Regions from separate parts of the Amycolatopsis sp. MEPSY49 genome, predicted to be linked through region 2. Evidence: predicted binding sites of a transcription regulator. Region 2 holds the regulator's gene; the other holds the start of a gene.
The links. Region 2 encodes HspR, which represses chaperone genes until heat shock. Its sites were predicted from a motif close to ANNTTGAGTNNNNNNNACTCAANNT; they were not measured.
Positions count from the first base shown of each region.

Region 1: a site for HspR is predicted at 3,528-3,552, ahead of lon (endopeptidase La). Genes of this name have one in related genera too.

Region 1 is NZ_JBDLYJ010000014.1:90,952-99,390, forward strand. Features, by position in the region: gene ABFJ78_RS41415 (putative bifunctional diguanylate cyclase/phosphodiesterase) at 1-520, opposite strand, end outside; gene ABFJ78_RS41420 (GNAT family N-acetyltransferase) at 758-1,696, shown strand; gene ABFJ78_RS41425 (SAM-dependent methyltransferase) at 1,767-2,621, shown strand; gene ABFJ78_RS41430 (SAM-dependent methyltransferase) at 2,618-3,466, shown strand; gene lon (endopeptidase La) at 3,567-5,969, shown strand; tRNA gene ABFJ78_RS41440 (tRNA-Tyr) at 6,166-6,248, opposite strand; gene ABFJ78_RS41445 (YajQ family cyclic di-GMP-binding protein) at 6,367-6,858, shown strand; gene ABFJ78_RS41450 (hypothetical protein) at 6,893-7,561, opposite strand; gene ABFJ78_RS41455 (sialidase family protein) at 7,708-8,439, shown strand, end outside.
Region 2 is NZ_JBDLYJ010000001.1:710,310-718,748, reverse strand. Features, by position in the region: gene ABFJ78_RS03550 (ATP-binding cassette domain-containing protein) at 406-1,959, shown strand; gene ABFJ78_RS03545 (heat shock protein transcriptional repressor HspR) at 2,135-2,560, opposite strand; gene dnaJ (molecular chaperone DnaJ) at 2,566-3,741, opposite strand; gene grpE (nucleotide exchange factor GrpE) at 3,772-4,479, opposite strand; gene dnaK (molecular chaperone DnaK) at 4,476-6,347, opposite strand; gene ABFJ78_RS03525 (alpha/beta hydrolase) at 6,527-7,969, opposite strand; gene ABFJ78_RS03520 (hypothetical protein) at 8,037-8,270, opposite strand; gene ABFJ78_RS03515 (DUF4097 family beta strand repeat-containing protein) at 8,298-8,439, opposite strand, start outside.

The DNA of each region.
Region 1 (8,439 bases), on a different contig from region 2:
ACGGGATCTTGTCGCCCGCCCCGGCGCCGACGGCGACCTTCACCAGCCCGGCGACCCCGAAGGCGCCGGTGATCTCGAGCAGGAACGCGCCCGCGTTGTAGAGGACGCGGCCGGCGACCTTGCGGGCGAGCAGCGTGCCGATGCCGGCGACGAGGTGCGCGGCCAGCACGACTTCGAAGGGCGCGACGAAGAACCCGATGACGAGCGGGATCTCGGTGAAGGAGATGGTCCACGAGATGCCGCTGCGGACGTCGACGTTGATGCCGAGCTGTTCGGCGAGCAGGAACGCGACCGCGAGCACCGGCCCGATCCACAGGAGCCTGCTGTCCCAGTGGAACGGCAGCCAGGAGCCGACGGCGAACGCGGCGACGAGCCCGATGCTCAGGACGGCGAAGGTGTACGCGCGGAACCGGCGTTCGTCGGTGCGGGCTTCGGCGGAGACGGGCGGTGTCCCGGACACGGTTCCCGGCCCGGGCTGCGCCTGCGCTACGGCGTCGCCGTGGGCGTTGGTGTCCGGCATCCGACCTTCCCTCCCGGCTTGTCCACCGGTACTGATCCGTGACTTCGGGTGTGGACAAGGGCCATACCGTACCCCGTAGGGCGTACCCGTGTCCCTTTCGAGACAGTAGGAGATCACCCCAGGGTTAACAATGCCTCGGTGGCGCTGACCTGCGTGGACCAAGGGGTGAAACAACGGGGGATGAACAGGGGGTCGGTCCTTTGCACACGAGGCCCCGGGTAGCGCTTCAATGAACCCATGCACAGCGACGTGATAGCCACCGAACACGCGGCCCGGCTCGCGGCGGTGGATTCCCTGCTCCCCGGTTCATCTCCCTTCGAGGCGGCCGAAAACGCGGTGGTGCTGGAGGTCGCGACGGGCGACTCCGCCGCTTCCGCCCTCGCCTCGCGCATCCAGGTCGACCAGGACGCGCCCAACGCGCCGTGGCGGGCGCTCACCGAGCACCGCCTCGACCTCCAGCTGGCCGGTCCGCGGCCGGCCGAGGCCCTCGACGCGCTGCTCACTCGATGGGATGAACATCTGCGCGCGGTCGCCGAGCGCGGCGACACCGAGACCGCGGCGATCGTTCCGCGCGCGAGCCGGGACGCCGCCGGCACGCGGGAAATGCTGCATCACGGGTTCGCCCCGCTGCGGGTGATCGCGGTCCGCCCGGCGGACCGGATGATCCCGGCCGGCCCGCGCGGCACGCCCGGCGTCAAGATCCGCCGCGCCGAGCCCGGCGACCTCGAAACCGCCGTCACGCTGGGCCTGGAGCTGCACACCTTCGACGCGCAGTACGGCACGGTCACCTTCCGCAAGGGCGTCGAGGACATCATGGCCAAGGACCTGGCCGAGCAGCTGAACCGGCCGGAGCCGCCGCTGTGGATCGCCGAGCTGTACGGCCGTCCGCTCGGCATGGTGAACGTCCAGCACCCCGGCGAGACCGGCTGGATCAGCGACCGCGTCAACGCATCGCGCGTCGGCTACCTCTCTTCGCTGGCCGTCGCGGAGACCGCGCGGTCGTCCGGTGTCGGTACCGCGCTGGCCGCGCACGCCCACCACGTCCTGGACGAGGAAGGCGCCGACGTCGTCCTCCTGCACCACGCGGCGGCGAACCCGCTGTCGACGCCGTTCTGGTACGCGCAGGGGTACCGCCCGCTGTGGACGTACTGGCAGCGCCGGCCGGCTGTCCGCTGAACGACTGGCGGCTTACCCCGGGGAGTCCGTCCTTATAGGCTTGCCCCGGGAGCAGCGAGGGGAGCCGGAAGTGACCGACCAGCGCGATTCGGCGCCGAGAGCACCTGAAGGCGTCGACACCGAGAAGCCGTCCGCGGCCCGGATCTACGACTGGTACCTGGGCGGCACGCAGAACTGGGCCGTCGACCGCGAGTTCGGCCGGCGCATGGAGCAGCAGTGGCCGCTCGTGCGCCCCGGCTCGAAGCAGAACCGCGAGTTCATGAACCGCGCGGTCCGGGCGGCGCTGCGGGCAGGCATCCGCCAGTTCATCGACCTCGGTTCCGGCGTCCCGACGGCGGGCAACGTCCACGAGGTCGTCGAGGCGGAGCTGCCCGAGGACCACGACGCGAAGGTCGTGTACGTCGACTACGAGCCGGTCGCGGTCGCGCACGCGACGCTGATCCTCGAAGAGGGGATGGCGACGGACTGGGCCGGCATCGTCCAGGCCGACATGCGCGACGCGAAGGCCGTCCTGCGCGCCGAAGAGACGAAGCGGCTCATCGACTTCTCGCAGCCGGTCTGCCTGATGATGATGGCGGTCCTGCACTTCGTCGGCCCGGACGACGACCCCATCGGCCTGCTGAAGGCCTACCGCGACAAGCTCGCGCCGGGCAGCTGGCTGGCGATCTCGCAGATGAGCGAGGGCGACGGCGAGGGCGAGGCCCTGGCCGGGCTGCGCTGGTTCGTCGAGCAGTACCGCAAGACGAGCAACCCGGTGTGGCTGCGCGACCGCGACGAAATCGAGCCCCTGTTCGGCGACTGGGAGATCATGGAGCCGGGCATCGTGCACCTGCCGGACTGGCGGCCGGACCGGAAGCTGAACGCCCTGGAGGCGGAGGCCCGGCCGTTCGCCTGGTGCGGGATCGGAGTCAAGCCGGGCGTATGAGCGAAGGAGCGCCGATCGCCCCGGCCGGGGTGGACACCGACAAGCCGTCCGCCGCGCGCGTCTACGACTGGTACCTCGGCGGTGACCAGCACTGGGCGGTCGACCGCGAGTTCGGCCGGCGCGTGGAGAAGGTGTGGCCGCTGATCCGGCCGATCTCGCGGCAGAACCGCGCGTTCATGAACCGGGTGGTGTCGGCGGCGATGGAGGCGGGCGTCCGCCAGTTCGTCGACCTCGGCTCCGGCGTGCCGACCGCGGGCAACGTGCACGAGATCGTGCGCGACCGGCTGCCCGCCGGCGAGCGCGCGTCGGTCGTCTACGTCGACTACGAGCCGGTGGCGGCCGCGCACTCGCGGCTGATCCTGGAGCGCGAAGGCGCGACCGGCTGGGCGGGCCTGGTCGAGCGGGACATCCGGCGGCCGGCGGAGATCTTCGACGATCCGGTGACGGCGTCGCTCGTCGACTGGTCGCGCCCGGTGTGCCTGCTGATGATCACGGTGATGCACTTCATCGGGCCGTCCGACGATCCCGACGGGCTGATGGCGGCCTACCGCGAGAAGCTCGCGCCGGGCAGCTGGCTGGCGTTGACGCACGGCACGTGCCGCGACGACGCGCCACCGGAGCGCGCCGCGGAGGTGAAGCGGTTCATCGACGCCTACCGCGACACGTCGAACCCGGCGTGGCTGCGGTCGGCCGAGGAGCTGCTCCCGTGGTTCGGCGGCTGGCCGCTGCTCCCGCCGGGGATGACATCGTTGCCGGACTGGCGCCCGGAGGAGCCGCCGACCCCGATCGACGCGGAGACGCGGCCGTTCGCCTGGTGCGCCGTCGCTCGCCGTCCGTCGCTCTGACCTGCGGTTTCCCTGATCGCTGTGGGCGAACGCACCATCGGAAACAAACACATCCATCGGAGAGTTGAGCAAGGCAGACTCAACTACACGAGGAGTGCACATGTCCGACACCCGCCTCCTGCCCGTGCTCCCGCTCGATGACGACGTCGTGCTGCCGGGCATGGTCGTCCCGCTCGACCTGACCGACACCGAGACCCGGGCAGCGGTGGAGTCCGCTCAGGCCAAGACGCCGAGCCAGGCGTCCTTCCCCGGCATTCGCTCGACCGCGGCCGCCAAGGCCGAGGTCCTGATCGTCCCGCGCGTCCACGGCGAATACGCCGAGTACGGCACCGTCGCCACGGTCGAGCGCATCGGCCGCGTGCCCGGCGGCAAGGCCGCCGTGCTGCTGCGCGGCACGTCCCGCGCGCTCGTCGGCCGGATCGCCGACGGCCCCGGCGCCGCCCGCTGGGTGCACGCCGAGGACGCCCCCGAGACCACGGACGACCGGACCGCGCAGCTCGCGGCCGAGTACAAGGCCGTCGTCATCTCGATCCTCCAGCAGCGCGGCGGCTGGCAGCTGATCGACGCCGTCCAGCAGGTCGAGGACGCCTCCGCGATCGCCGACCTGTCCGGCAACGCGCCCTACCTGTCCACCGACCAGAAGCTCGAGCTGCTCGGCGCCCTGGACGTCACCGCACGCCTGGAGAAGGCCCTCGAGTGGAGCAAGGAGCACCTGGCCGAGCTCGAGGTGACCGACACGATCCGCAAGGACGTCGCCGAGGGCATGGAGAAGCAGCAGAAGGAGTTCCTGCTGCGCCGCCAGCTCGAGGCCATCCGCAAGGAGCTCGGCGAGCTCGACGGCACCGCTCAGGACGACGACTACCGCGCCCGCGTCGAAGGCGCCGAGCTGCCCGACGCCGTCAAGAAGGCCGCGCTGGCCGAGGTGGACAAGCTGGACCGCACGTCCGAGCAGTCCCCCGAGGGCGGCTGGATCCGCACGTGGCTGGACACCGTCCTGGAGCTGCCCTGGAACGAGCGCACCGAGGACGTCTACGACATCGCCGCGGCCCGCGCCGTGCTGGACGCCGACCACGCCGGCCTCGACGACGTCAAGGAACGCATCATCGAGTACTTGGCCGTCCGGAAGCGCCGCGCGGAATCGGGTCTCGGCCCGGTCGGCGGCCGTCGGTCCGGCGCCGTGCTGGCCCTCGCGGGCCCTCCCGGGGTCGGCAAGACGTCGCTGGGTGAGTCCGTCGCGAAGGCCATGGGCCGCAAGTTCGTCCGCGTGGCGCTGGGCGGCATCCGCGACGAGGCGGAGATCCGCGGTCACCGCCGCACGTACGTCGGCGCGCTGCCGGGCCGGATCGTCCGCGCCATCAAGGAAGCCGGCTCGATGAACCCGGTGGTACTGCTCGACGAGATCGACAAGGTCGGCGCCGACTACCGCGGCGACCCGACGGCGGCGCTGCTCGAAGTGCTGGACCCGGAGCAGAACCACACGTTCCGCGACCACTACCTCGAGGTCGAGCTGGACCTGTCCGACGTCGTGTTCCTGGCGACGGCCAACGCGCTGGAGACCATCCCCGGCCCGCTCCTGGACCGCATGGAGCTCGTCACGCTGGACGGCTACACCGAGCACGAGAAGGTGACGATCGCCCGCGACCACCTGCTCCCCCGCGAGCTGGAGCGCGCCGGCCTGGGCGCTTCGGATGTGGTTCTGACGGACGCCGCGTTCAGCCGGATCGCCGCCGAGTACACCCGCGAGGCGGGCGTGCGCGACGCGAACCGCACGATTGCGAAGGTGCTGCGCAAGGTGGCGACGAAGGTGGCACTGGACGAGGTTTCGCTGCCGGTCTCCATCGACGCCTCGGACCTTCCGGACTACCTGGGCCGCCCGCGGCACATCCCGGAGTCGTCGCTCCCGGCGTCGACGCAGCGCACGGCAACCCCGGGCGTGGCAACGGGTCTGGCGGTGACCGGTGCCGGCGGTGACGTCCTCTACATCGAGGCGTCGCTGGCCGACGAGGAGTCCGGCGCGTCCGGGCTGCAGCTGACCGGCCAGCTCGGCGACGTGATGAAGGAGTCGGTGCAGATCGCGCTGTCGTACTTGCGTTCGCACGGCGCGGAGCTGGAGCTCCCGGTGGGCGACCTGCGCAAGCGAGGCATCCACGTCCACGTGCCGGCGGGCGCGGTCCCGAAGGACGGGCCATCGGCGGGCGTGACGATGACGACGGCGCTGGCATCGCTGCTCTCGGGCCGCGTGGTCCGGGCGGACGTGGCGATGACCGGCGAGGTGTCGCTGACCGGCCGGGTGCTCCCGATCGGCGGGGTGAAGCAGAAGCTGCTGGCGGCCCACCGAGCGGGTATGAAGACGGTGATCATCCCCCAGCGCAACGAGCCGGACCTGGACGACGTCCCGGCCGAGGTGCTGAGCGAGCTGGACGTCCACGCGGTGGCGAACGTCCGCGAGGTCCTGGACCTCGCCTTGACGCCGGCTTCGACGCCGGTTTCCCAGGCGGCGTAACCCCGAGCGCCGCCACCTGAGAACGGCCGGTTTCCCTCTCCCCCAAGGGAAACCGGCCGTTCCCACGAAGGCGACCGCGGCCGGGGGTCCAGGGGGCGGAGCCCCTTGGCGGGGGTCTGGGGGTTCGACCTCCAGAGGACACAACGAAGAGAGCCCTGTCTGCGCATTCCGCAGACAGGGCTCTCTCGCGAACGGGTGGCGGGTGAGGGATTCGAACCCCCGTAGGCGTAAGCCAACTGGTTTACAGCCAGTCCCCTTTGGCCACTCGGGTAACCCGCCATGGCCGGTCGCACCGGCCGGGGGAAAGCTTACCCAAGGGCTCCCGGCGGGGGTCAACCGGGATACCCGGGGCTAGGCTGGGTGGCCCCTGACAAGCGAGTACGAGGTGTGAGGACACGTGGCGGATCCCTCTTTCGACGTCGTGAGCAAGGTCGACCGCCAGGAGGTGGACAACGCGCTCAACCAGGCGAGCAAGGAGCTGGGCACGCGCTTCGACTTCCGCGGCACGGGCACGACGATCAACTGGTCCGGCGAGGAGGCGATCGCGATCGAGTCCGAGACCGAGGAGCGCGCCCTGGCCGCGGTCGAGGTCTTCAAGGAGAAGCTGATCAAGCGCAGCATCTCGCTGAAGGCGTTCGAAGCGGGCGAGCCGGCGCTGTCGGGCAAGATCTACAAGATCTCCGGCAAGATCCTGCAGGGCATCGCGTCGGACAAGGCGAAGCAGATCGCGAAGTTCATCCGCGATGAGGGTCCCAAGGGCGTGCAGGCCCAGATCCAGGGTGACCAGCTGCGGGTGTCGGGCAAGAAGAAGGACCAGCTGCAGGACGTGATCGCCTTGCTGAAGGGCAAGGACTTCGAGATCGCGCTGCAGTTCACCAACTACCGGTGACGCCGTCGCGGGCACCCGGCCACCGGGTGCCCGCTCAGGACGGCGTGATCGTCCAGCTCGCCTCGTACCCCTCGACCAGCAGATACGCCGGCCCCACGACCTCCACCGTCTTGGACAGATCGCCGATCTCGTTCACCAGCAGGTCGCGGACCTTCTCCGAGTGGACCCACACGGCCACGTTCCCGCGCGTCTTCGCCGTGAACGCCACCGTGCGAACCCCCTCCGGGACCCGGAACACCGCGTCACCCTTACCTGACGCCGTCGCACCCGCAGAAGCCACCGGCAAGCTTCGGTAGTCCGCGATCGTCGCCGTCCAGGCCGCGTTCGCGTGGACCGTCACCTTCGTTGTCGGGCGGTCCGGTTCTGTGTTGAGCCACGTGGTTCCCTTGTACTTGCCGATCGCGTTGACCAGGCCGTACTCGCCGCCGTCCGTGTCGACCATCACGTTCGACGAGCACTTCGGGCAGTCGAACGTGAAGAAGCCCAGCTGGTCCGCCGGCCACGTCGACGCGAACTCGCCGTCGCCCTTGCCCGTGTGCGTCTCCGGCGGCACGTCCTTCAGCACCGGCGCGGCCGAAGTCGACGGCGGCGCGACCGGCGCAACCGGGGCCGACGCCGAAGTCACGATCGTGCCGTACCCCGTCGACGACCCGCACCCGGACACCAGGACCAGAACCAGAAAACCGCACAACGCACGTCTCATCGTTCCCCCTCGCAGCTACTCCACGTTACCCGTCACCCGGAAGTGCACAGCAAACCCCTCGAACGCGCGAATGGGCCGTGTGACTGTCCACGAAGGACCCGATCCGCGTGCTGTAATCGCGCCGTCACCGCGTGGAGAGGGTCAGGATGCGCCGCTTGCTCGCCTTCGTGCTGTCACTCACCGTGATCGGCGCGACACTGACGTCCGCGAGCGCCGCCGAGCGCAAGCAGCTCCTGCCCGGCCTCGGCTCCTACGCGCGGCTCATCCGGCTCGACTACTCGATCTTCGGCCGGGGCCGCATCATCGCCTCGCTGACCAGCGAAGACGCCAGCGGCAAGTTCACGCCCATCATGGAGAGCACCGACGAGGGCGACACGTTCCACCAGATCGGCGCCATCCACGATCCCGACGGCCGGTACGGCATGTGCTGCGGCACCATCTACGAGCTGCCGCAGCGGGTCGGCCGGCTTCGCGCGGGCACCCTGCTCTGGGCCGCCTCCTACCGGCAGGACGCCGGGGCGCAGCGCCGCGTCGGGATCAAGATCTGGGCCAGCCCGGACGGCGGCCGCTCGTGGCGGTTCCTGTCCGAGGCCGCGCGGTCGCACAACATCGACGGCATCTGGGAACCGGAGTTCACCGTCGACGCCGGTGGCACGCTCTGGCTCCACTTCGCCGACGAGACGCAGGCCCCGAAGTACGCCCAGGTCCTCAACCGCGTCGCCTCGACCGACGGCGTGAACTGGGGCACCAAGCAGCTCACCCTGGCCATCCCGCCGGACCGGGTCCGGCCCGGGATGCCGATCATCCGCCGGCTGCCCGACGGCCGGTACTACTTCGCCTACGAGATCTGCAACTTCCGCGACCGCTACTGCGACCCG
Region 2 (8,439 bases):
GCGGACCGCGAGCAGCCTCCTGCCCGGCTGCTCGCGGTCGGTCGCGGTTGCGGGCTTGCCCGAGCCCGCTGCCCCGCCACGCCGCCAACTTCGCCCGCCTGCTCGCAGCCGCCACCGTGCCCGACCGCGCTACCGCCCCGCCGCGGTCGCCCCGCACCGGCCGCTTCGCCCCGCGCGGTCGCCCCGCACCCCCGCAGCGCCCCTGCCCCCTCCTTGCGCCGAAATTCGCTTGGCCGCATTCCCGCGCCGCACTAGCCTCGTGATCATGATGTTCTCCTTCGCCGTCTTCGCGAGGTTGCGCAACCGCCGCTAGCGGCGGCGCACTCTTTCCTGCCCGCCGTTCCGGCCATCGCCGGGCGGCCCCTCTTGTGCTGCCCGGCTCCCACCAGAGCTGCGGAGCATCCCTTGAACCCCCTTGCGACCGAACACGCCCACCTGCGCGCGGAAGGCGTCGGCGTCACGCTCGGCTCCCGCCGCGTCCTGCACGACGTGAGCGTCACCGTGTCGGCCCAGTCCCGGCTGGCGATCGTCGGCGAGAACGGGCGCGGCAAGACCACCCTGCTGCACGTCCTCGCCGGGCTGCGGGAACCTGACCACGGCACTGTCCACCGGACGGGCACGGTCGGCGTCGCCCGGCAGGCGCTGCCGTTCCGGTCCGGCGAAACCGTCGGCACGCTGACCACCGAAGCCCTGCGCGAGTCCCACGAAGCGTTGCAAGCGCTCGACGCGGCGGCTCTCGATTTCGACGAAGACCGTTACACCACGGCGCTCGAAGCGGCCACACGCCTCGACGCGTGGGACGCCGAACGCCGCGTCGACGTCGCCCTCGAAGCCCTCGCCGCCTGCACCGACCGGACCCGCGAACTGAGCACGCTTTCGGTCGGGCAGCGCTACCGCGTGCGCCTGGCCTGCCTGCTCGGCGCGCGGCACGACTTCCTGCTGCTCGACGAGCCCGGCAACCACCTCGACGCCGACGGCCTCGCCTTCCTCACTGCCCGCCTGCGCGCGCACGACGGCGGCGTCGCGCTGGTCAGCCACGACCGCGCGCTGCTCGCCGACGTCGCCGCGGAGTACCTCGACCTCGACCCCAGCCAGGACGGCCGCCCGCGCACGTATGCGGGCGGGTACCAGGCCTGGCAGGACGGCCGCCGCCGCGACCGCGAGCGCTGGCTGCAGGAGTTCGAGGAGCAGCAGGACACCCACCGGCAGCTCACGCTCGCGGTGACGCAGGCCCGCGACCGGCTCAGCACGGGCTGGCGGCCGGACAAGGGCACCGGACGCCACCAGCGCCAGTCGCGCGCACCCGGCGTGGTCCAGGCGCTGAACCGGGAACGGGCGGCACTGGAGGCGCACCGCGTGACGGTGCCGGAGCCGCCGTTGTCGTTGCGCTGGCCCGATTTCGGCGCGGGACCTCGCCGGTCTTTGGTCGACGTGCACGAGGTAGCGGTTGCCGGCCGCCTCAGCGGACCGGTCACGTTGACGATCGCCCGCGGCGACCGCCTGCTCGTGACGGGCCCCAACGGCACCGGCAAGTCGACGTTCCTGATGGCCTTGACCGGCGAGCTGGCCCCGACGAGCGGCATGGTCCGGCGGGCTCCCGACGCGCGGATCGCGTTGGTGGGCCAGGAAGTCCCGGCGTGGCCGGAGGAGTCGACGGCTCGCCGGCTGTTCGAGCGCGAGGGGGTTCCGTTCTCGGCGATGGGCCTGCTCGACGCGGAGGCGCTGCGGACGCCGGCGGGCCGGATGTCCCAGGGCCAGCAGCGCCGGTTGGATTTGGCGTTGCGCTTGGCGGGACGCCCGGACTTGCTGGTGTTCGACGAGCCGACCAACCACCTGTCGGCCACGCTGGTCGAGGAGCTGACGGAGGCGTTGCTGACGACCCCGGCCGCGGTGGTGGTGGCAACGCACGACCGCCGGATGCTGGCGGATTTGGCTGCGTGGCCCCGATTGGAGCTCTGAGGGCGCCAGGTGGCAAGGCGCCGATCGGCTGCCGGGCGGCAGGCGCGCCGCCCCGGCCGGACCGCAGACCGCCCGCCACCCAGGGTGGCGCCTTGCCGCAGGCCGGCGCCCGCCAAACCACCCCACGCAAAAGGGCCTCCCCGGTCGCCCGGGGAGGCCCTCTTCGTGCCAGCGGTCAGCGGCGCTTGGGCCGCCAGACCACCAGCGCGGTCTGCTGGTTGAGCGGGACCAGGTCCCGCCGGTAGGACGCGTGCGCCGCCGCCGCGGCCTGTTCCGCCGCCGCGTATGCCGCCGCCAGTTCCTCGGTGATCTCCGAAAGCCGGGCGCGCAGCGCGTCGACCTGGTTCTCCAGCTCGATGATGCGCTTGATGCCGGCCAGGTTCACCCCGTCCTCTTGCGACAGACGTTGCACCTCGCGCAGCAGCGCGATGTCCCGCATCGAGTAGCGCCGCCCGCCGCCGGCCGTGCGGCCCGGCGACACCAGGCCCTGCCGGTCGTACGTGCGCAGCGTCTGCGCGTGCATCCCCGCAAGCTGGGCCGCCACCGAGATGACGAACACCGGCGTCTCTTCGTCGCCCTCCTGCGGAATCCCGCCGAACACCACACTCACCTGCCTTCGAGCAGCTCAGTGATCTCGGGCCGGGGGTCGTGCCCGGCCATCGCCTCGGCGTACGCCTGCAGTGCCTCGCGCGCCTTGTCGTCCAGTTTGGCGGGGATCGCCGCCTGGAGGGTGACGAGCAGGTCACCTTGCGAACCGTCGCGCTTGGCGATGCCCTTGCCGCGCACGCGCAGCACCCGCCCGCTCGCGGTGCCCGGCGGCACCTTGAGCGAGACCTTGCCGTCCAGCGTCGGCACCGTGATCGTGGTGCCGAGCGTCAGCTCGGTGAAGTCCACCGGCACGGTGAGCGTCAGGTCGAGCGACTTCGGCTTGCGGCCGAACAGCGCGTGCGGGGCCACGTGCACCCGGACGTACAGGTCGCCCGCCTGCGCGCCACCCCGGCCCGGCTCGCCCTGGCCCGCCAGCCGGATCCGCTGGTCGTCGTCGACGCCCGGCGGGATCCGGACGGTCAGCGTGCGGGTCCGCGTACTGACGCCCTCGCCGCCGCACTCCGGGCACGGGTCGTCGATGATCTGCCCGCGGCCGCGGCAGTCGCGGCACGGCTCGGAGAAGGCGAACGCGCCCTGGCTGCGGCTGACCAGCCCCGACCCGGAACAGGTCGGGCAGGTCCGCGGCGACGTGCCCGGCTTCGCGCCGTTGCCGCCGCACGTCGAACAGGTCGCCGGGCTCGACAGCCGCAGCGGCAGGGTCGCGCCCTTGACCGCCTCGGTGAAGTCGATCCGCACGTCCGTCTCGACGTCGGCGCCGCGCTGCGGCCGGTTGGCCGTCGCACCCGCCGTCGTCCGGCCGCGGCCGAACAGGCCGCCCAGGATGTCGCCGAGCCCGCCGAAGCCGCCCTGCTGGCCGGCCCCGGCCTGGCCGAAGATGTCGCCCATGTCGAAGCCGCCGGTACCGCCGCCACCGGGGAAGTTGAACCCGCCCCCGCCGCCGAACAGGCGCCGCGCCTCGTCGTACTCCTTGCGCTTGCTCGCGTCGGAGAGCACGCCGTAGGCCTCGGAGACCGCCTTGAACTTCTGCTCCGCCTGCGCGTTGCCGGCGTTCGCGTCCGGGTGGTTCTCCTTGGCCAGCTTGCGGTAGGCCTTCTTGATCTCGTCCGCCGTGGCGTCGGAGGAGACGCCCAGCTCACGGTAGAAGTCCTTACCGATCCATTCCCGTGCGCTCATCGGGCGTCTCCTCCTCCCACTGTGTTCCTCTTACTGCTGCTGGTCATCGAGTCCGCCGTCGAGTGGCAGCTCGCCACCGACGGACGGGTCCACCGGGGCCGCACCGGGCTCGTGGTCGGTCACGCCGACCAGCGCCGCCCGCAGTACGCGGTCCCCGAAGCGGTAGCCGCGGCGCATGACCACGGTGACCGTCGGGCCCGCCACGTCCGGCGAGGTGTTGTGCTGCACGGCCTCGTGCACGCTCGGGTCGAAGGCCTCGCCCTCGGCGCCGAACGACTCGAGCCCCGCTCGCTGCAGGCCGCTGATCAGCTTGTCGCCGACGGCCTTGAACGCGCCGGTGAGGTCACCGTGCTGCTCGGCCCGCTCGAGGTCGTCGAGCAGCGGCAGCAGGTCGTTTACCACGGTCGCCTTCGCGCCGAGGACGACCGCCTCACGGTCGCGCTCGACCCGCTTGCGGTAGTTGGCGTACTCCGCCTGCAGCCGCTGGAGGTCGGCGGTGCGCTCGGCCAGCTCCTTCTCCACGTCGGAGACGACCGACACCGACTCGTCCACAATGGACTCACCCAGCGAGGGACCCGCGTGCTCCACGGGCGCCTCGTCGGGGTCCGGCGCGGCGTGGGCCGGACCGGGCGGGCGAACCTGCCCGGTCTGGGGGTCCACCCGACGACGGTCCCGCACGACCACCGGCTCCTCGGGGCCTCGGCCCTGGTTCTCGGATTCGTCGTAGCTGTGGGTCACTTCTTCTCGTCCTCTTCGACGATCTCGGCGTCCACCACGTCATCGGCCTTGGCCTGACCGCCGGCCGCACCGGCGTCGCCACCGGCCGCACCCGAAGCGCCGGCCGCACCGGCCGCCGCGTCGGCGTTCGCGTTGGCGTACAGAGCGGTGCCCAGCTCCTGCGAAGCGGCGTTCAGCTTCTCGATCGACTCGCGGATCTTGGTCGAGTCGGTGCCCTTGAGCGCCTCGTTCGACTCGTCGATCGCGGCCTTGACCTTGCCCTTGAGCTCCTCGGGCAGCTTGTCGTCGTTGTCCTTCAGGAACTTCTCGGTCTGGTAGACCAGCGTCTCGGCCTGGTTGCGCGTCTCGGCCTCTTCGCGCCGGGCCTTGTCCTCCTCGGCGTGCGCCTCGGCGTCCTTGACCATGCGCTCGATGTCGTCCTTCGGCAGCGCGGAGCCACCGGTGATCGTCATCGACTGCTCCTTGTTCGTGCCCAGGTCCTTCGCGGTCACGTGCACGATGCCGTTGGCGTCGATGTCGAAGGTGACCTCGATCTGCGGCACGCCACGCGGGGCCGGCGGGAGACCGGTCAGCTCGAACATGCCGAGCTTCTTGTTGTGCGCGGCGATCTCGCGCTCACCCTGGAACACCTGGATCTGCACCGACGGCTGGTTGTCGTCCGCGGTGGAGAAGATCTCCGAGCGCTTGGTCGGGATCGTGGTGTTGCGCTCGATGAGCTTGGTGAACACGCCGCCCTTGGTCTCGATGCCCAGCGACAGCGGGGTCACGTCCAGCAGCAGGACGTCCTTGACCTCGCCCTTCAGGACACCGGCCTGCAGCGCGGCGCCGACGGCGACGACCTCGTCCGGGTTCACGCCCTTGTTCGGCTCGCGGCCGCCGGTCAGCTCCTTGACCAGCTCGGCGACGGCCGGCATGCGGGTGGAACCACCGACGAGCACGACGTGGTCGATGTCGCCGACGGAGATGCCCGCGTCCCGGATGACATTGTTGAACGGCGCCTTGGTGCGGTCGAGCAGGTCCGACGTGATCTTCTGGAACTCGGCGCGCGAAAGCTGCTCGTCGAGGAACAGCGGGTTCTTGTCCGCGTCCACGGTGATGTACGGCAGGTTGATGCCGGCCGAGTTCGAGCTGGACAGCTCGATCTTCGCCTTCTCCGCCGCCTCGCGGATGCGCTGCAGCGCCATCTTGTCCTTGGTCAGGTCGATGCCGTTCGTGGCCTTGAACTTGTCGACCAGCCACTTGACGATGCGCTCGTCCCAGTCGTCACCACCGAGGTGGTTGTCACCGGAGGTCGCGCGGACCTCGACGACGCCCTCGCCGATCTCCAGCAGCGAGACGTCGAACGTGCCACCACCGAGGTCGAAGACCAGGATGGTCTGCTCCTTCTCGCCCTTGTCCAGGCCGTACGCCAGCGCGGCGGCGGTCGGCTCGTTGACGATGCGGAGCACGTTCAGGCCGGCGATCTGCCCGGCCTCCTTGGTGGCCTGCCGCTGCGCGTCCTCGAAGTACGCCGGGACGGTGATCACCGCGTCGGTGATGGTCTCGCCCAGGTACGCCTCGGCGTCACGCTTGAGCTTCATCAGCACCCGGGCGCTGATCTCCTGCGACGTGTAGTTCTTGCCGTCGATCTCGGTCTTCCAGTCGGTGCCGATGTGCCGCTTCACGGACCGGATCGTCCGGTCGACGTTCGTCACGGCCTGGTTCTTCGCCGGCTGACCGGTCAGCACTTCGCCGTTCTTGGCGAAGGCGACGATCGAAGGGGTGGTCCGGGAGCCTTCCGAGTTGGCGATGACCGTCGGCTCGCCGCCCTCAAGGACGGCGACGACCGAGTTGGTCGTGCCGAGGTCGATGCCGACCGCTCGCGCCATGGTGCTTTCCTCCTGTGTAAGCCTGCTATGTTCGTGACCTGCACGTTCGCCCCCACCTTGAGCGGGGCTCTGGCAAGTTCTATCCGGCCTTCACGCACCTCGTCAAGCTGGACTTGAGTCGACTGCGCTCAACCTTCGTACCCAGCCTAACGAGGCGGTCCGGGTTCTTGTTCCCGGGTTCACCGGCAGAGTTGGCGGGAACCGGGTGTGAGCCCGCTCACCAGGTAGTTCACCTCGGCTTCCCGGGCGCACGCGGAGTTGAACAGCCCCGTGTGACCGTCGTCCGTACGGGTGAGCAGGGCCGCGCCGTCGATGCTCGCCGCCAGGCCGCGGGCCCAGGACAGCGGCGTCGCCGGGTCGTGGGCGCCGCCCACCACCAGGATCGGCGGGGCACCGTGGACCGGATGCGGCTGGGGTGGGTTCTGCGCCGGGACCGGCCAGCCCGTGTAGCCGCTGGTGAAGTCCCAGAACTCGGAGTACCGCCAGCTGTGCGGCGCCACCGCGCGGAGCAGCCCGGCCATCGCGCCCAGGTCCGCCGGCCCGGTGAACGGCGACGGGAAGTCGTGGCAGCCGATCGCCCGGTACGCCCCGTAGATCGGCGACGAGAACTGGTTCCGCTCGGTCAGCCCGCGCGCGTCCGGGAACTCGCCGCCGGCCGCGGCCAGCGCCGTGCCCAGCGCCGGCCACTCGCCGCGGATATAGAGGTGGTTGTAGACGCCCGCCGAGACCTCGTCGGCCGTCGCGGAGCGACCCAGGTCGCTCGCCCACACCGCGCCGTGCGCCGCCCGGGCCACGACGTCGTCGTAGAAGCGGAGGACGTCCTGGCCGCGCAGGGCGCACTCGGCCGAGCCACGGCACCAGTCCGCGAACCGGACCAGCGCGTCCTCGGTCGCCGCGGCCTCCTCGAGGATCGCCCGACGCAGTGGCCGGGCGTGGTCGACGGCGCCGTCGAGCACCATCGCGCGCACCCGATCAGGGTGCTTCGACGCGTAGACCGCGCCCAGCTCGGTGCCGTACGACAGGCCCAGCCACGAGATCTTGGCCTCGCCGAGCGCCGCGCGGATCGTCTCGATGTCCTCGGCCGCGCTCTGCGTGTCCGCGTTCGCCAGCAACGGCCCGGTCCGGGCCAGGCAGTCCGCGCCCGCCGCGCGGTTGTGCGCGACCAGCGCGTCGAAGCCCTGGCGGGACGCGGGGAACCGGTCCAGTGCCGGGTCGAACAGCGTCCCGGGATCGCACGTGATGCGCGGCGTGCTGAACCAGTCGCCGCGCGGGTCGAAGCCCACGACGTCGAACCGCTGCCGCAGCCGCGCGAGGTCCGACGAGGCCAGCCCGCCGAACTGCACGAACCCGACGCCGGAGCCGCCCGGCCCGCCCGGGTTCACCAGCAGCGAGCCGATCCGGCGGGCTGGATCGGCCGCCGGCAACCGCGCCAGCGCCAGCCGCGCCGACCCCAGTTCCGGTCGCGAGCGGTCGATCGGCACGTCGACCGCCGCGCACTCCGCTGTCGGTTCCTGCGGTGTCGCGCACGGCCGCCAAGTCAGCGAAGACGCTGAAGCAACAGCCGGTACGACCCCCATGACCACGACCGCCGCGATGACCGCGACGACCCGGCGCACGTCCATGACTCGGTTCCTCCCCCTGCGCGCCGCCCTTCGGCGCACCCCATTCCTAACAGCGACCCCCGACAGTTCAGGAGCGGCGGCCGGTCCAGGAAGAAAGGAAGAAATCGGGATTTCCTTGCCGCACAACGACTTCTGCCGGGGTGCCGACCCAGGAAGTCACTCGATAGTGGGAATCCGCGGCGACCGGCACCCCCTGCGCCGGCGCCGCGGTCTCCTCCCCGCGCGTGAACCCCACTACGCCGAACATCGCGACAGCCCCCAGCAACGCGGCCGCCAGCACGCGCCGTTCGATCTTGCCCATGGTGAAAGTTCCCCCGTAGTAAGGAAGTCAGGCCGCGCGGACCATGACACTGCCGCTTTCGGTCGTGAGGTCAAGCGTGTTGGGCGCGGAGCCGTCGGTCGGGACGTCGATGCTGCGGTGCCCGCTGTCGCTGTCGCCGACGACCCGGTACGGCCCGCCCGGCACCTCG